Regions from separate parts of the Corynebacterium ammoniagenes DSM 20306 genome, predicted to be linked through region 1. Evidence: riboswitches for the same ligand, from Rfam matches in the RefSeq annotation. Region 1 holds a riboswitch; each other region holds the start of a gene.
The links. Region 1 has a riboswitch for thiamine pyrophosphate ahead of thiD (bifunctional hydroxymethylpyrimidine kinase/phosphomethylpyrimidine kinase). Riboswitches for the same ligand answer to the same signal wherever they lie in the genome.
Positions count from the first base shown of each region.

Region 2: linked by a shared signal. The riboswitch ahead of thiC (phosphomethylpyrimidine synthase ThiC) and the one ahead of thiD (bifunctional hydroxymethylpyrimidine kinase/phosphomethylpyrimidine kinase) in region 1 are both predicted to bind thiamine pyrophosphate.
Region 3: linked by a shared signal. The riboswitch ahead of CAMM_RS04525 (thiamine phosphate synthase) and the one ahead of thiD (bifunctional hydroxymethylpyrimidine kinase/phosphomethylpyrimidine kinase) in region 1 are both predicted to bind thiamine pyrophosphate.
Region 4: linked by a shared signal. The riboswitch ahead of CAMM_RS02300 (ECF transporter S component) and the one ahead of thiD (bifunctional hydroxymethylpyrimidine kinase/phosphomethylpyrimidine kinase) in region 1 are both predicted to bind thiamine pyrophosphate.

Region 1 covers NZ_CP009244.1:111,968-116,598, forward strand. The annotation lists gene thiE (thiamine phosphate synthase) at 1-97, shown strand, start outside; gene tenA (thiaminase II) at 94-759, opposite strand; gene CAMM_RS00580 (TenA family protein) at 777-1,454, opposite strand; gene thiD (bifunctional hydroxymethylpyrimidine kinase/phosphomethylpyrimidine kinase) at 1,451-2,287, opposite strand; TPP riboswitch at 2,358-2,448, opposite strand; gene CAMM_RS00590 (calcium:cation antiporter) at 2,480-3,625, opposite strand; gene CAMM_RS00595 (HNH endonuclease signature motif containing protein) at 3,857-4,631, shown strand, end outside.
Region 2 covers NZ_CP009244.1:709,346-713,976, reverse strand. The annotation lists gene CAMM_RS03435 (EamA family transporter) at 1-177, shown strand, start outside; gene CAMM_RS03430 (sulfite exporter TauE/SafE family protein) at 161-919, opposite strand; gene thiC (phosphomethylpyrimidine synthase ThiC) at 1,085-2,899, opposite strand; TPP riboswitch at 2,896-3,006, opposite strand; gene CAMM_RS03420 (FAD/NAD(P)-binding protein) at 3,375-4,631, shown strand, end outside.
Region 3 covers NZ_CP009244.1:979,732-984,362, reverse strand. The annotation lists gene CAMM_RS04540 (thiazole synthase) at 1-737, opposite strand, end outside; gene thiS (sulfur carrier protein ThiS) at 740-937, opposite strand; gene thiO (glycine oxidase ThiO) at 947-2,104, opposite strand; gene CAMM_RS04525 (thiamine phosphate synthase) at 2,107-2,784, opposite strand; TPP riboswitch at 2,779-2,891, opposite strand; gene CAMM_RS04520 (alpha/beta fold hydrolase) at 2,949-3,944, opposite strand; gene CAMM_RS04515 (acyl carrier protein) at 3,979-4,272, shown strand; gene CAMM_RS04510 (HAD-IIA family hydrolase) at 4,269-4,631, shown strand, end outside.
Region 4 covers NZ_CP009244.1:474,963-479,593, reverse strand. The annotation lists gene CAMM_RS02310 (energy-coupling factor transporter transmembrane component T family protein) at 1-448, opposite strand, end outside; gene CAMM_RS02305 (ABC transporter ATP-binding protein) at 441-1,877, opposite strand; gene CAMM_RS02300 (ECF transporter S component) at 1,877-2,482, opposite strand; TPP riboswitch at 2,473-2,590, opposite strand; gene CAMM_RS02295 (DNA-directed RNA polymerase subunit beta') at 2,701-4,631, opposite strand, start outside.

The DNA.
Region 1 (4,631 bases):
TGCTGCGGGCATTTGCTTTGTCTCTGCCCTTTGCGCCGCCCCAGACGCCGAAGCAACCGCTCGCCGCTTTGTTGCGCAGTGGCACGGTGCTAGCTAGAGCTTCTCCACCGAATCAATCGCTTGCTGCCAGAAGGCTGCCTCCAGGCGGGTTGCGGTGCGGAAGATGTCCACGAGCTCGTCAAAACGCTGGGCGGATACACCGCCGGTGGTAAGCGCCGTGATGCGCGTGGTGGCAGCCTGGGCGGATTCTTGAAACTCTGCACCGGCGTATTCACTGATCCACTCCGCATACGGGTGCTCTTCATGGGAAAGACGTGCGGGGGCGAGAGCCGCACCGATTTCGGCATAGCCAATGGTGCATGGCGATAGCGCTACGTGTAAGTCGAGGAGATCGCCCGACATGCCGGCATCCAAGACGTAGCGAGTATAAGCCACCGTCGTGCGCTTTTCTGGCGCGGCGAGCAGCTCGTCTTCGGCAATGCCCCACTGCGCGGTCAAACGCTTGTGCAGTTCTGTTTCGTGCAAAATCGCCTGCACTGCTTGGGTGGCGCTTGTAATATCCGCGAGAGTGCGGCTTTTGTATGCTGCCAGGGCATTTGCGCGCGCAAATTGCACCAGGAAGTGGTAATCCTGCACCAAATAATCCTGAAATACTTCCAGTGGCAACGTGCCCTCACCCAGCTGTTTTACAAATTCATGCTCCGTAAAATCCGTCCATTCCGAACCAATGGCCGCTTTTAGATCATCAAAAATAGACATGTGTGTTCTCCTTGAAATCACAGTGAAAGAGGGTGGGTGTAGCTGGCATCAAAAAATGCCAATTCAATATCAACGGCTCGCCGGAAGAAATCTGCCGCGATATCAGCGTGCGCTGGGCCAACGCGGTCCATCTCGGCGCGTAAAAAGGCAATGCGCTCGTGGAACTCGGGGAAATCATGCAGGCGAATCCATTCCGCATAAACAAAATTCTCCGGCTTTGCTCGCGCAGCGCCATCTACTTCTCGGGTAGCCCAGTCGAGGTAGAGCCATTCAGCAACGAGCAACACCGCGATAATCGCCGCATACTCGCGCGTGCCAGCCGCCTCGCGCATGAGCGCAATAAACGCCGTGGTCGGCTCCGTATTCGGGATTTCTTCCCGTTGTTCCTCAGTGACCCCGAGCGCGGCAAAGGCATCTAGGAAATAGGTATTTTCATCGCCGGCAATCTCGCCGATAAACTGCGAAATCCGCAGGCGTGGCTCCAGAGAATCAGCGCTGGCCACAGCGGATCCCAAAAGCATCAAGAAGCTATCGAGGAAGCGATAGTCTTGCACCAGGTAGCCGGCCATGACTGGGTCGGCGATGGTGGCATCGAAAAGCTCGTGCACAAACCGATGGCCAACGGCCTTTTCCCATGTGTCGTGGTTTTGCTGGCGCAGCTGGTCGCTAAAACGGGGCGTGGAGGTATCAGTCATGACTGCACTTTCTGGGTGGTGTGATCCCACAGGGCGTGGAAGTGATGGACAGGCCCGTGGCCGGAGCCCACATCCAATTCATCGGCATGACGCAACGCCGCAGTCAGGTACTCTTTGGCGCGGCGCACCGCTTCCACGTATCCGTAGCGGGGCACAAGTGCGGCGATAGCGGCAGATAAAGTACACCCGGTTCCGTGGTCATTGATGGTATCTACCCGTGGTGCGGTGAATTCTGCGGTTTCTTCGCCGGTGAGGATATCCAGGCTTTCTGCACCGTCTAAGTGCCCGCCTTTGAGCAGCACCCAGTCCGCGCCCAAATCGCGCAAATCGGCTAAAGACTCGCGCATTTCTTCTATCGAGGCCATCTCTGTGTCGCGGCCTAATAAGACGGCCGCTTCCGGCAGATTCGGCGTAATCAGCGTGGCGCGCGGTACCAAACGCTCCCGGATGGCATCAACGTCCTGTTGATTGAGCAGATGGTCACCACTTTTAGCCACCATGACCGGGTCCAAGACCACCGGGCACTGCGCGTATTTGTCCAGTGATTGCGTAATCGCATCCGCGATCTCGGCATTTGCCACCATGCCGATTTTTACCGCATCCACGCGGACATCATCGAAGACCGCGGCGATTTGTTCCGCCACGAATTCAGGTTCCATCGCGACGATGCTGCCCACCCCGCGAGTATTTTGCGCAACCACCGCGGTGACCACGCTCATTCCGTAGGCACCATGGGCGGAAAATGCTTTGAGGTCAGCCTGGATTCCTGCCCCGCCCGTGGGATCTGTGCCAGCGATGGTTAATACGTTGGGAATCAACGCTTGTAACTCCATTTCATACTCATATCGAGTACGACTACGCAGAGCCTGCCACAGCAGATACAGGTGTGCCTGTATATCCTGTTGCGTCGATTACCGACATTCCTCCGCGAGTACGAACTCGATCAGGTTCTCGGGTGTTATCTCAGCCCTTTCGGGCACCCCGTGTCTGGCGCCCACGCTAGCACAGAAATTCGCGGGTATGTTTTACGCGAAGACGCTGAGCCCGTATAAGACGAACACGGAAAGGTTCGCGCTGCCGTGCACCGCAGTGACGCGATGCGCGGTAAAAGTAGCGATGCTCAGCAGCAGGCTGATGACGAGGAAGACCAGGTTAGCGGGAGTTTCCGCCAAGATGACGGTTTGGTTGGTCACAAGGCCGATGGCCAGTACTACCGGCAACGTCAGCCCCACGCAGGACACCAGTGCGCCATGGGCCAAGTTGGTCACCCGTTGGGCCTCGCCTTGCCACGCAGCGCGGACCGTGGTGATGGCTTCGGGCAAAAAGACAATCATGGCGATGATGACACCGGAAAGCGCAAGGGGTGCGCCGATGCGGGTGAGGCCATCATCGAGAAGCGAAGCCATGTCGTGCGACAGCAAGACAATCGGGATGACCGTAATGAGAAGCACCACAGCGCGGGTGAGGATTTCACCTTTATATTCTCGCAGGATAACCCCTATACTCGGGCTGTGTGGTGCAGGTTCTTCCGCCGCGCCGGGTGCTTCCATGACTTCTATGTAATCGCCGTGTTGTGCACCTGTTTGCCGGTACAAGAAGAATCCGTAAAGCACAATCGTCAACGTAATAATCGTGATGGCCTGCCCAGTGTTATAAGAACCGTCGGTGCCAATGACCGCGGGCACGGCGAAGGCCGTAGCGATGAGCACGACCAACATCGACAAATACGTAGAAATTCCGGTGCGGTTGACCCGGAGATTATCGTGGCGCATCCCGCCAACGATGAGTGCTAGGCCGATGACCAGGTTCAGCACAATCATGACGGTGGCCATCACGGAATCGCGCGCGATGGTCTGATGATCACTAGGGCCCAGCATGACTGCGGAGATCAAAATGACCTCGATTGCCACAATCGATAGGGTGAGCACCAGAGTGCCGTAGGGATCACCTAATCGGTGCGCGAGGTGTTCGGCTTGGGTCACCACACCGCCGGAGCACACGATGATGACCGCAACGATGGCTGCCAGCACTAAGAAAACCAACGGCGTGGACAAACCGCTCGCTAAAAATGACGAAGCCAGGGAAAGTATGAGGACTGCGACCCAGCCCAGCACAATCCGGGCGATTACGGAGCCAGTGAAAACGCTGCGCAGGGCAGTAGAGGCTGACATGGACGAATACTCCTTATAGTGCAGGGTCGTCCCAGCTCTAGCTTTAACTGTGCAGGTCGTCCTGCCAGTGTGTTTCAACCCCGCAGCCTAGCACGAAGCTCCATTGCCGCGATGAAAACGCGGCAGATCTGTGGATAACTTGCCTGTTTCGGTGACGTGTCAGCACGGTTATCCACAGCTTGTCGATGCTTCCCTCGCGCCCGTCATGTCGTGCCGCTTAGCGTCGAAGGCATGGACATATTCCAAGCATTCGTGCTTTTAAACAGCCACGGCATCGGGCTGCTGCGAGCCATCGCTGAGCGCTCGCCTTACGATGTGGCCAGCTCCGGCATCGCGCTTTCGACGGCCAAGCAGTACGCCACGCTTGCCGATGTCCTTTTTGGCCCCGCCGACTCCCCACGCCTCCAGCGCGACTCCGTTGCGCTTGCCGAACAGCGCGAATTAAGCGTGGAGCATCTCTTGATGGTCAACAAGCACGCCAAGAAGCTGAAGAAGCGTGGTGCCGCCTGGAAACTGCGCGCAGAACTCATTGCGCATCAAGGCACGTTCGAGGAAGTCGATGCCTATGGTGCACAACGGGTCAAAGATGAAGTCGGCGAAAAGCCGAAAGAACCCGGGGTTCGCATTGGCCGCGCGGTAGGCGGCATGCGCACCATCAGCGTGACCGATACCCAACGGCGCATTACGGATTTTGAGAAAACCCTCGACGCCACCGAAACGTCTGACCAACTGCGCTCTACAGCACTGCTGGAGGCATTTTGGAAACAGGTCAACGGCAGGGGCGGAATACTGCGGCCCGAATACCGCACCGTCATTGCCATCGGCCTGGATGACTTCGCCAAAGTATCGTGTGGCAACGGCGATGAGGTCATCGTAGGCTTATCCGATGGCACCACCATGACCGGAGCAGAACTTATCAACGCCGCGCTATCCGGCGCGCTGGGTGAGAACCTCTACGCTGGACTATTTCACCCGACTGCTGGCCCCGTCAACCTGTATGAAGCGC
Region 2 (4,631 bases), 600 kb from region 1:
GGGTTACTGAGCTATGGCGAGCCAATCTTGCTCTTTGTTGCTGCACTCTTGCTTGGTGAGTCCCTGGATATGAGCGATGCGCTGGTGTATTCACTTCGAGGGTTTGCGCTCGCGATTCTCGGATTCGACGGAATCTGGCGCTCGCGCAAGACGCTGGAGCCTACACTAACTGTGTGATGCCGCGGACTAAAACCGCAATTGCGCCGGCAGCCGCCAGGAATGTTGCCAGCTGCCGCGCCATAGGGGTGGAGACTTTGGCATTGACTTTATCGCCAAGCCAAGCACCGACGAACAGCATTGCGATGGCAACAATCCACAACCACAGTGGTGCACCGCCGAAATCGACGCCGCCCAGCAGGACCAGTTTGAGCACGAAAGACACCGTGTTCGCTACAACCAGAACCGGGTGGAGTGTCGCCACAAATTCGCGGTAGTCCCAGTTAGTCAATCGAGCATAGATTGTCAGTGAGGGTCCCGCGATACCAGCGATGGTGGACATGAAACCAGCAGCCATACCGAAAGCAACGAGCGGGCCTTTGGCCTCCACTGGAATCTTAAACTTCTCCGCTGGGAACAATGAGATTCCCAAGCCCAGCAGCACAAATACACCAATGCCGATGAGAAGCACTGGCCCATCAAGGAAATGAATCACCGCCACTGCGGGAAGCGAACCCAGAATCAACGCCGCCGAAATAATGCGAAAGCGTTTCCAGTCAGTCCGCTTGCGCACCGCCCACGCATTGTTAACAGCATTGATAATGGACAAGCCATTGACCATGGTGACACCTTGCACCGGCCCCAAGAAGATGGACAGAACCGGTCCGCCCAACAGGCCGACCCCCATTCCGGTGATGCGCTGGAAGAAAGCACCAATGAGGACGGCTGCAAGGATGATGATGGCGATGGTTAACACAAGCAACCACTCTATACAGAGGTACTAGCTGTGCTGAAAAGGTAGCGCGATATCTATGCAGCTACATATCCAGGCACCGTTCCCGGGAGCGTTTCCGAGGCCGTTTCCAAAACCTCAGGCTGGCTCGGGATCCGCATTGAAGCATTGTGGAAACGCGCAATAGTTGTTGTGCTAATTAGTTCGCTCGCCGGTGCTTTTCACCAGCGGATCCGGTAGATACACCTGCCCGCCTGCCGCGAGGAATTCTTGGCTCTTTTGTTGCATGCCCGCGATGGCGGCCTGAGCTTCAGCGCTTCCATAGGTATCGCGGATATCTTGCGATATTCTCATCGAGCAGAACTTCGGCCCGCACATTGAGCAGAAATGCGCCGTCTTGGCGGGCTCTGCCGGCAAGGTTTCATCGTGAAATTCCTGCGCGGTGACGGGATCTAGGCCCAGAGCAAACTGGTCATTCCAGCGGAACTCAAACCTCGCCTTCGACAGCGCATCATCGCGCGCGGTTGCGCCGGGATGATTCTTCGCAATATCTGCCGCGTGTGCAGCAATCTTATACGTAATGACACCAGTTTTAACATCATCCCGGTTGGGAAGGCCGAGGTGTTCTTTCGGCGTGACGTAGCACAGCATCGCTGTGCCATAGCGGGCGATTTCCGTCGCACCAATGGCGGAGGTGATGTGGTCATAGCCCGGAGCAATATCAGTTACCAATGGTCCCAGGGTATAAAACGGTGCACCCTTGCACAGTTCTTGTTGGCGTTCGACATTTTCACGAACCTTATGAAATGGGATGTGGCCAGGTCCTTCAACCATGACCTGCACGTCATATTCCCAAGCCCGTTCGGTCAGCTCAGCTAGGGTGTCTAGTTCGGCGAATTGTGCTGCATCATTAGCATCAGCGATTGAACCGGGGCGGAGGCCATCGCCAAGCGAAAAAGCAACGTCATAGGCGGCGAAAATCTCACACAGCTCATCGAAATGTGTGTAAAGAAAGTTCTCTTGATGATGAGCCAAGCACCACCCGGCCATAATCGATCCGCCGCGAGAGACAATCCCGGTGACTCTATCTGCCGTCAACGGCACGTACCGCAGCAGCACCCCGGCATGTACCGTCATGTAGTCAACGCCTTGTTCACACTGCTCAATGACTGTATCCCGATAAATCTCCCACGTGAGAGCATTAGCGTCGCCGTTGACTTTCTCCAGCGCCTGGTAGATGGGCACAGTACCGATTGGAATCGGCGCGTTTCGCATAATCCACTCACGAGTGGTGTGAATGTCATTGCCGGTGGAAAGGTCCATCAAGGTGTCCGCGCCCCACTTTGCTGCCCACTCCAACTTCGAGACTTCCTCGTCGATTGAACTGGTCACCGCAGAGTTTCCGATGTTGGCATTGACTTTCACCAGGAAGTTTTTCCCAATGATCATCGGCTCTGACTCCGGATGATTGATATTCGCAGGAATTATGGCGGTTCCTTGCGCGACTTCGCGTCGAACCATCTCCACATCGCAGTTCTCACGCAGGGCAACGTAACGCATCTCAGGTGTGATGATTCCCTGCCGTGCATAATGCATCTGCGTCACGGTGCGTCCGGCACGCGCCCGAATTGGCACTGGGGTGCGGCCCTTCCACTGCTGGGATGACGCCCCGCGTCGCACGGCAGTGGGACCGTCATCTTCCAGACGCACGCCACGCGATTGGTAGGTTTCTGTGTCTCCGCGTGCGGCAATCCACTTCGCCCGCCACGGTTCCAAACCTTCCTCTGGCACACTGCCTGGTCCCATTGTCCGATAGACCTGCAAGGGCTCATTGGGGGTTCCATCAGGTGAATCACTTTGGTGGATTTCCGTTACTGGAACACGAATTCCATGGTGAGTGTCACTTATCCATCCGATGTGGTGGGAAGAATGCTGCTCGGTTTTTCCTGAGCTGTGTGCACCGTTAAGTGATTTAGACACACCTGTGCCACTGATTTTTGGATCAGACATTGAAGTCTCCTACTTTCCTACGCCGGTATTAACCGGATCAGGTTCAACGGTCTCGGACTCCATTAGCCCGATCTCAGCTCCTCAAAGGAGCACCCGCATGGACATTCCTTTTCTACCACCGACCAACATCCACGGCAATAGCTTCCTCAGGTACGACGGCGCCCTTCGAGCCCTGAAGCTCAGGGCAAACTAGCACCTTAGCTACCCAATCAGCCGATGAACTGAAGCTTGAATTTTAAGCAATTAAATTCAAATTTTCTGCAGATGCTGATTTTTATTCTCCCTATCGAAGAATCTACAAATACGCGCTAACTGATCATTCGCGCAGTAAGTACAGCTCGCTTCCGAGGCAATTAGATTCAAGGACCATTCACACCCTGAACCACTCTTACTACTTTTAATAGACAGGTTGGTATAGTCTTGAATAGAAATCAACAGACTTCATGGTCTAAGAATTTTAGGGATGAAATATACTATGCCAACTACTTCGCCTTCGATTGCGATAATCGGACTCGGCCCGCGCGGTGTCTCAACACTGGAGCGCCTCGTCGCCCACCTCAACGCCGTGGAAAATCCTCCTCAGGAGTTCCACCTTCATTTAATCGATGAGGCTCAACACGGCAGCGGCCGCATTTGGAATACTTCCCAAACCAAAGCACTGTGCATGAATACCTTCGCCCATGGCATGACGCTCTTTTCCGAGCCGGGCTCCACGGTTGATGCGCCGGTCGTGGAAGGTCCCACGATTTATGAATGGGTACGCCTGCACTTAGGTCATAATGAAGAAGTATCCGCGGAAAAGCGGGCATACGTCGACAAGCATCCGCTTGACGATGCCCTCTGGGAACGCTTTAGCACCGAAGAATTAGAGCAGATCCGGCCCGAGTCTTATCCCCTGCGCGCGCTCTATGGCTATTACCTCGTCTGGTTTTATAACTCGGTCCTGCAGGACATCCCTGAGTGGGTGCGCGTGCACAGCCACAAGGCACGAGCAGTGTCGATTGAAGACCACGGTGACTTTGATGTCATTGCATTAAACAATGGCGAAAGCGTCCAAGCCTCCGCCACCATTGCTGTTACCGGCTGGCAAAAGCAGGGTCTTGCTGAGCAGGAAAAGTGGATTGCACAGACCTTAGAAGATCACCCAGATCTTAATTGGATTCGCGCGAATAATCCTATTGAGCAGGACGTTTCCTCCATCAAGGACAATGAAAAGGTACTGTCGCGCGGTCTAGGCATGGGCTTTTTCGATATTTTGATTTTGACCACCGAAGAACGCGGCGGCCAATTCGTGGAAGATTCCAACGCCGCGGGCGGCCTGCGCTATATCGCCACTGGTAAAGAGCCAACGTACTTTGCCAGCTCCCGTCGCGGTTATCCTTTCATGCCGCAAGCCGATGATGGCGGTTTGCCACCGGCAGCAGAGATTCCACGTCTCAAAAAGGTCGTGGCCGAGCTCTCCGATCGGGAAGGCCGCCGCAGCATCGACTACGACGTGGAGGTCTGGCCCGCAGTGCTTCGCGATGCCTACCACGCCTATGTCAAGACGTTGGCGCGAGTCGAGCCGGACGCATTAAAGGCAGATCTTGATACCGTCGTGCAGGCTATCGATGATGCGGAGGTCGATGCCAGCGTCGTCTTCAATGGTGTCAGCGCCATGGATGATGTCATCTCCCAATACACCACGAAGCGTTTTTCGCTGTTGCGCTGGATGCACTTGCTTCCTGCTAAC
Region 3 (4,631 bases), 870 kb from region 1:
GATGCCACCGCGTGCTCCCTTTTCGGAATCCGTCCCGCCGCAGCGGCTAAGCGCCCTGCCTCGACCGCGTGATACAACGCCGTGGCCATGGCAACTGGGTCCTGCGAGCGATTGATGGCTGAGGCCAGCAGTACCCCGTCGCATCCTAATTCCATCGCGAGTGCGGCATCGGAGGCGGTGCCGACGCCGGCATCGAGAAGAATCGGTACCGATGCGCGCGAGCAAATCAGCTCAATATTGTGCGGGTTTAAAATTCCCAGTCCGGTGCCAATCGGTGAGCCCAGGGGCATGACTGCAGCCACGCCCACATCTTCTAAGCGGGAGGCGACCACCGGGTCATCGGAGGTGTATGCGAGCACGGTAAAGCCGTCGTTGATTAGTTGCTCGCAGGCTTCGAGTAGCTCCGTAGTATCGGGCAATAGTGTGTGTTCATCTGCGATGACTTCGACTTTCACCCAGGAGGTTCCCAAGGCTTCACGCGCTAATTGCGCAGTCAACACAGCATCGCGTGCTGTGCGGCAGCCTGCGGTATTAGGCAGCAAGTCAATGCCGAGCCGGCGCAGCATCTCAAACACGGACTCACCAGCGCCGGTATTGGCGCTGTGTCGGCGCATGGCCACCGTGGTCAGCTCAGTTTTGGATGCGCGCAGGGACTCTTCCAGTAACGCCTGGGAGGTTGCGCCGCCGGTGCCCATGACCAGATGCGAGGTGAAGGTTTTATCGGCAATGGTCAGCATATTTAGCCTCCCTGCACGGCGGTGAGCACGTCCAGGACATTGCCGGATTGGATATCGCGGTTCCATTGCGAGCGCGGCACCACAGCCCCATCAACGGCCACGGCGACGCCTTCATCACTGCCGATGTGCTCATGGACGAACTGCTCGATGCTTTGCGGCTGGGCTTCTACTTTTTCGCCGTTGAAACTAAAAGTAATCACGATATTCTCCTAAACGTTGAGGGTGGATGTGGCATGGCGGAAAGGATCGCACGACGCGACCGCTTGCGACGTCTGTTGGCCGGTAGCAAGTTGCACGGCGGTGCGTGCGCCGAGTGCGGCAAGCAAAATGCCATGGCGGAAGTATCCCGTGGACACGATGAGGTTGTCACGTACTTGGCCGAGATATGGCAGGTCATCCGGGGTTCCGGGGCGAGCGCCGCAGGTGGCTTCGAGAAACTCGGTTTCTTCTAAACCAGGTACCACGCGGATGGCATCACGCAGTAAGTCATGGATAGCTGAGGTGCGCGGGTGTGGCTGGTCTTCCCTGCTGGTCGCCCCGATGGTAACCGTGCCGTCGTCGCGTGGGATGACGTAGATGGGTCGGTCTTCGACAAAGCCGCGAATAACTCGGGTGGTCAGTGGCTGCAAAGACTCGGGCACGCGAACGCGCAGGACATCGCCATAGACTGGGCGCAGTTGCAGTGGGTGCTCGCCGTCAAACCACCCGGTAATCTTCGCCGCGCCCAAACCGGCGGCGAGGACCGTGACGTCAGAAGAATCAACCTCGATACGCGCACCGGAGCTCAAAGTCACGCTCTGATGCGTGGTCGACTGCGTGATAGTAGAGACGGTCTCGCGCACGTGCTGTGCTCCCCTGGCAAGGACGGCATCGAAGAGCGCGCGGGCGAAAAGGCGCGGGTCAAGCTGGTGGTCGCCGTCGATGGCCGCGGCTTTCGCAATCCGCGGTGAAAGAGCTGGTTCCAACTGACGGGCCTGGCGGGTGGTCAGTGTCTCAATGTCGAGGTCTTCGGCTTTGATGTAGTCGATGAGCTCGCTTAAGTGCTGCGCATCTGCGCGGTCTGCGCCAATGAGTACGGTGCCGTCGGTGCGGTAGCCGGTGGGCAGGTCCGTGTGTTGTGTGACGCGTTGAATGAGATCCGGATACAGCCTGGCGGATTCTTTCATGAGTGGGACCAGCGCTTGCTGCTGGTATTGCACCTCCGCGGTGGGCGCCAGCATGCCCCCGGCATGGTGGGTGGCACCGGAGATAGGGTCCGGATCGATGAGGGTGACCTCAAAGCCTGCGTCTTGGAATTCAAAGCAGGTGGCCAGGCCGATGATGCCGCCGCCGATGACTATGGCGTGCCCTGTTGTACTCGTGGCCATGTTTATGCACCTGCCCTGTTCTGGCCGGCGGAAAAGTCAGCGATGACTTTCTGGGCAAGCTCGGTGGCGGAGGGGGCGTCGCGAAAGGCGCGGACCATCGCCACGCCAGCGATACCGGTGGCAGCAAGTTCTGCAACGTCTCCAGGTTGGACATCGCCGATGGCGACAATCGGTAGCTTCGAAAGCTCCACTAGGTGCGGATAGCCTTCTAAGTCGATGGGTCTCCGACCAGAGTCTTTGGTGGGCGTGGGGCGAAAGGGCCCGGCGCCGACGTAATCGATGATGCCCGCATACTCGTTGGCTTGGTGGATGAGCTCGGCGGTTCCGGTGGTTAGACCGATAATCGCATCGGGGCCTAAAAGCTCACGCACTGCTGTGACGGGGATATCGCTTTGGCCCACGTGCACGCCGTGGACGGGCAGCCCGCGGCGCATCAAGATCGCGGCGATGTCCACGCGGTCATCGATAAGCACTTTTGTTGCGGGATTTGTGTCAGCAACGGCCAAAGCTACCTGCTCGGCGAGCTGTAGTAGCTGGCCTGCTTCAATGGGTTTGGAACGAACTTGGATTACTCCCGCGCCGCCCGCAGCAGCCTGCTGGGCAGTGTCCACAATCTCATCAATTGAGCCGTTACCGGTGACAACATAACAACGCAGATCAAGTTGGGCATGGTGTGGCACCAATGTCCTCGCTTCCTTCGACGGTCTTAACCAGACAGGTTCAAACGGTCCGGCGCCGCTATAGCGCTCATCTCAGCCCACTGCGGTGGGCACCCGTTGAGGTAATCAAAACCAGTCAAGCGCGGGAAGGAAGTTTTGTCAACAACACCTTAAGGTTTTATCTTTTAAGCAGCAGAAATTACTTCATCAATAGCTTGAGAGATTTGCTCCGGCTCTTCCAAAATGACCATGTGGCCGGAACCATCAATCACTTTAAGTTCCCCCTGACCCCATTTTTCACAGATCAGTTCTGCTTGGCTCATCGGGGTGACAATATCCATCGAGCCGATAATGACCTGGCCATGTAAGGTTTTTAATCGCCCTTCGGCATCAAATTCTGCATGCTCGGTCAGATCGTCAAAATAGCCGACGAAGCTGGCCAGCGGCGTATCCAATAACATCGCCGTGTGAAATTGCAGGCGTTCCATTTGCGGGAAACCTGCGACCAAAGCAGCAAGCGTCGGGGCGACTACTTGGGCAATGCCAAAGCGCAGGCGGTTAAATTTATCCGGCACGCGACCGATGGCGGAATAAAACGCCTTGGCCACCCTGGATTGCAACAGGCGGGTGACGCCTTTATCGGAAAAGCGCCGCATGGATGTGGAAATTAGCAGTGCGCCGGAGATGCGCTCGAAGATATCCTGCGGGGCGCGGCGGATAAGATTTAGCGCAATCATCCCGCCTAAAGAATGCCCGACGACCACGATGCGCCCGTTATCTTTCGGCAAGCGCTCTAAAATCACCGCGAGCACATCATCTGCCGCGGCATCAATGGTGCAGTTACTCGCGGGAACACGGGAGGATAGGCCGTGGCCGCGGACATCGACAAGCAAACTGCGAACATCAGACCGCCCGCGCAGGTGCTCTACCTGGTCACACCAACCTTCCGAGGACAGGCAATAGCCGTGGATAAAGACAACCGTGACATCGGCATTGGGGTTGCCCACCTCATACCAGGCGATGTCTACGCCGTCATTATCGACCTCGCCTTTGGCATCTAAATTCCCCAGGCCCGGCGCGGTTTCGTGATCATGTAAGCGCTGATGCACCAAGCGCTGGGTGGCGCGGTGTGTGCGGCCTTGTCCGCGGTAGGCTGCCGCGACCCTTTTTCGTTTATACATATGGATATCTATTGTAGAAGCTAAACTTAAGGGCATGTCCAATGACCTCAGTGCTCAACTACGTGCCCACCTGCAAGGCCAAGAAAGCCCGGCCGCATCTACATCTGGTGCTCCCGACTACTTGCGGCTGATTTCAGAGATTACCGGGGCAGAACTCGATGATTTAAACCCCGAGCGCAGCTTGGACGATCTGGGGCTGACCTCGTTAAACATGATTGAGTTTGCAGTGCGTGCCGAAGATCAGTTGGGCGTGAAGTTCGAAGAATCCGATGCTCTAGCGCTTAAAACGCTGGACGATGTAGCCAAATTTGTGGAGGCACACCAATGATTTCTTATCTTTCTGACATGGACGGGGTGCTCATCAAAGAAGGTGAGATGATTCCGGGCGCAGATAAATTCCTGCAGACGTTAAATGACAACGACATAAAATTCATGGTCTTAACCAATAACTCCATGGCTACCCCGCGGGATCTTGCAGCGCGCCTGCGCTCGCAGGGACTAGATATCCCGGCCGATAAAATCTGGACCTCGGCGCTGGCTACGGCGAAGTTTCTCTCGCAGCAATCGACTGAGCGCACCGCCTATGTCATTGGCGAATCTGGGTTGACCACCGCGCTGCATGATGCCGGGTGGATTTTAACCGATGGCAATCCGGAATTCGTGGTGCTCGGTGAAACCCGCACCTAT
Region 4 (4,631 bases), 360 kb from region 1:
GCATCCGCACGCCAGCTACCGCACCGATGACAAAGCGCGGGGGTAGTTTCAGGATTTGGGCAAGGGCGTCGCCGAGCTCAGTCGGGTCAATATCACGCGCTAGGACAATCACGGGCAAGGCGACAGCGAGCACGCGCAGCATCATCGCTAAAGCCAGCTCAATGGAGTTATCAGTCACGGTTGCCAACCAGAAAGAAAAGTACTCCCGGCCGCCTTCTTGGGCATAAAGCAACATGGACACCCCAGAGATGGGCGCGATGATAAACAGCGGCCAGCTCATCGCCAACAGCCGTTTAATCCCCACCCCACACAAGGGGGCGCACATAAAGGTAATGGCCAAAGACACCGCGGCGCTGACCCAATCCACTGAGAGCAATTGTGGGGTGGTTAAAACCAAGATGAGTGCCAGGCGGGTCAGCGGGTTGACCTCAGATAAAACATTAGGCATCAGCGCTCACCACCAGGTGGCAATCGGCCAAGGCGGAGATAAAAAGCTCATCGTGGGTAATAGAAGCCACGGTGACACCGTCATCGACAAGCTCGCGGATCATCCACACCAGTTCCGCAAAGGTTTGCGGGTCTTGGCCAAAGGTGGGCTCGTCCAGCAACACCACGCTGGGTGCGGTCACCAAGGCAGTCGCAACCGACAACCGGCGCTTTTCCCCACCAGATAAGGTAAAGGGGTTCGCTTCTACCAACGAGGTCAGCCGCAAGCGGTGCAAGAGCTTGTCGATGCGCTCTTCGACCTCCTTCTCCCCCACCCTTGCGAAAGCACCTTGCTCATCTTGGGCTCGCCCGCGGCGATCCTGTTTGAGAAGCTTTCGCTTGGAAAGCGTTCGCATGACGCTGGGACCCACGCGCATTTCTTCGAGCACGCTGCGCGCGACGAATTGATGCTCGGGGTTTTGAAACACAAAACCAATCCGCTGTGCTAGTTGGGCCGAGGTCCAGGCATGCGGGTTGGCCTTTAAACCGCGGCGAATGCTTGCGGAATATCCCAGCTCACCGGCTACGGGTTTCAGCAGCCCGGCCATTGTCATCAGCCACGTGGTCTTGCCCAAGCCATTAGCTCCGGTAATGACCGTCGACGCGCCTTCGGGCACAGCAAGGGTCCGAGCCGGGCCGAACCGTGTGACCAGGTTGTGAGAGAAAAGCGCGGCGGGGGCATCGTTAAGCACTGGCTGCGCGGCGGGTAGGCCCGTGATGCGCCGCTTAGCGATGGCCGTGGCACTATCGCCGTCATAGACTAATTTGCCGTGCTCCAAAACAATGGCACGGTCTAGAACGGGTGCCCATTCCTTGTAATTGTGCTCAATGACAATCAGGGTTGCGCCGGTTTCTTCCACGATGTGCTGCACGGCGGCTACGACATCGGCAGAGCCTTGCGGGTCCAAGTTTGCCGTGGGTTCATCCAATAAGATGACCTCGGCACCCATGGCAATCACCCCGGCTAGCGCCAGGCGTTGCTTTTGCCCGCCAGAAAGCCGTGCGGTGGGGTGATCGATGCTGAGATCCAAACCCACCAGCTCCAATGCCATGTGAACGCGGCGCCAGATCTCATCGCGGTCTAGCCCCAGGTTTTCACAGCCAAAGGCCACGTCATCACCGACGCGTGAAGCAATAACCTGTGAGTCAGGATCTTGTAGAACCAGCCCAACGGTGCCGGCATTGATGGTCAGTTCGCCGCATAAGGTTCCTTCATCATCCCCGCCGAGTACGCCTGCAAGCGCTGCCAGCAGCGTGGATTTCCCGGAACCGGAGTCGCCGGCGAGCAAGATTTTCTCGCCGCGTTCAATTGTTAAATCAAGGTCAGAAATAGCCGGGGAATTACGGCCGGCGTGCTGCCAGCTCAAACCCCGCGTGATGATTTGTGGCATTAAATTGCGCGCTGCTCGCGTCCGACGGCGAAGCGATCTAACGCCCCGGTCTTGGCTAGTGCTTGAACTGCCACAAAGCTCAACACGCCGGCCAAGATGGCACCGGAGACAATGAGACAGCCCAAGTAGATGAGGTTAAATTCCAGGGACTTGGCAATATTGGCGGAGGTAAATAGTTCCAAGACAAAGGCGCCAAGCGCTGCACCGACACCGCCCAATGCGGCGACGGTCAGGCTGAAGCGGCGGTACAAGAAGATGGCGAAGACGATCTCTACACCCAATCCTTGCGCCAGGCCGGAGTACAACGTTTCCGGGCCCCACTGGGAGCCGAAGACGGCGGAGACCGTTGCGGCCAGGGTTTCGACATAGATCGCTGCGCCGGGTTTGCGGATGACCAGTGCGCCGATGACACCACCAGCCAGCCAGATACCGGTGGCAAGACCACCGAGGCCTGGGGTGAGTGCGTCCATGGCCATGAACCACGCGTAGCCCACGGAATTCCAGAAAACGAAGACCAGGCCGCATGCGACTGCCAAGATGGAGGCAACGATGATATCGACAACTCGCCAATTTAAGGAGCGAGCAGGGTTAGCTACAGTAACCATTTCTTTGTCCTTTCGCCGGCATTATCCGGTTCAAGTTCGACGGTTTCCCAGCGCCTGCACTGGGGTTCTCAGCCCGCACTTTGCTCGCGAGCACCCGTAAATGAATGTGATGCCTTTCAACAACTACCAGAGGGCTATTACCTTGGGCAAATAAGAACAGCGCCCGTGCTCCTGAAATATTCAGAGCACGGGCGCTGTAGTTTACGCTGGACTTTTACCTAGAAGGTGAAGTCCTCATCCAGTGGGACGGAAGCGCCGGTGAATTCACCGAAGCCATCGTCGCCGTAGATGGAATCGCCGTAAGTTGGAATCGAGTATGCCGCGTTGCGGGCAGCCTCGGTTGGCTTGACGGAGATATTGCGGTAACGGGAGATACCGGTACCAGCTGGGATCAGCTTACCGATGATGACGTTCTCCTTGAGACCGATGAGCTTATCAGAGCGCTTGTTAATAGCGGCATCGGTAAGCACACGCGTGGTCTCCTGGAAGGACGCAGCAGACAGCCAAGACTCGGTAGCCAAGGAAGCCTTGGTAATACCCATAATCTCAGAACGCAGCTGAGCTGGTTCCTTGCCCTCTGCCTGCATAGCGGAGTTGATCTGGCGAGCCTCAGAAAGGTCAACCAAAGTACCTGGCAACAAGTCAGTGTTACCCGAGTCGATGACAGTACCGCGACGCAGCATCTGACGGATGATGATCTCGATGTGCTTGTCGTGGATGGCTACACCCTGAGTACGGTAAACAGCCTGAACCTCATCAATGAGGTGCTTTTCCACGCCACGACGACCGAGAACCTCAAGTACGTCGTGTGGGTCAGCTGCACCGCGCATCAAGCGAAGACCGGTGGTGACATGGTCACCGTCGCGCAAGGAGCGCTCGATCATCGCATTCGGGTTGGACTCCATCGGGCGACGAACCTGAGCCAGGCCCTGACGCTTCGACAGCTTCTCGTAGACCACATTGTCCGAACCATCGTCTGGGGTAATGGTCAACGTCCAGAAGTTTCCTTCATCGGACAGTGACACGGTGCCATCGACAGAAGCGATTGGTGCACGGTTCTTCGGGTTACGTGCCTCAAATAGTTCCTGAACACGTGGCAGACCGCCGGTAATATCGCCACCGACACCACCCTGGTGGAAGGTACGCATGGTCAGCTGGGTACCAGGCTCACCAATGGACTGAGCAGCAACAATACCGACTGCTTCGCCGATATCGACCAGCTGGCCAGAAGCCATGGACTTGCCGTAGCACTTCGCACAGACGCCGGCTGGGGTCTGACAAGTCAGAACCGAGCGGACCTTGATCTCTGGGATGCCAGCCTTAACCAGCTTGTCAGTGAGTTCGTCGGTCAAGTCTGCGCCAGCTTCGGCGACGACATTGCCCTCGGAATCCTTGACATCTGTTGCGACAACGCGGCCCGAAGCTGAGGTCTCCCACAGCTCGTGGATTGCGAAGGTGTCTTCTGCAATCTCTTCCGCGATTGGAACGCGAACACCCTGACGGGTGCCACAGTCGTCTTCGCGAACGATGACATCCTGCGCAACGTCAACCAGACGACGGGTCAGGTAGCCCGAGTCAGCGGTACGCAGCGCGGTATCGGCCAGACCCTTACGGGAACCGTGGGAGTTGTTGAAGTACTCCAGAACCGACAGACCTTCACGGAAGGAAGTCTTAATCGGACGGGTGATGTAGTCACCCTTAGAGTTCACAACCATGCCCTTCATACCGGCCAAGGTCCAGATCTGACGCATGTTACCTGCTGCACCAGACTTCACGATCATCGGAATTGGGTTGTCATCTGGATACAGTGACTCGACCGCGTTACCCACGGAGTCAGTTGCATCCTTCCACAGCTCAACCAGACGGTCGTAGCGCTCACGCTCAGTCAGCGCACCCTGATCCCAGTACTTGCGCTCGATGCGCTCTGCTTCCTTCTCGTAAGACTCGAGCATCTCGGTCTTGTTTGGAAGAACCAGAACGTCGTGCATGGTAATGGTGACACAAGAGCGGGTTGCCCAGTAGAAACCGGCATCCTTCATCTTGTCCAGTACCTGAGCAACGGTGATCATTGGGTACTTGATAGCGAGGTCATTAATGACATCGCCCAACAGAACAATGTCCTTGGAGCCACCCTTACGGACCATGACGC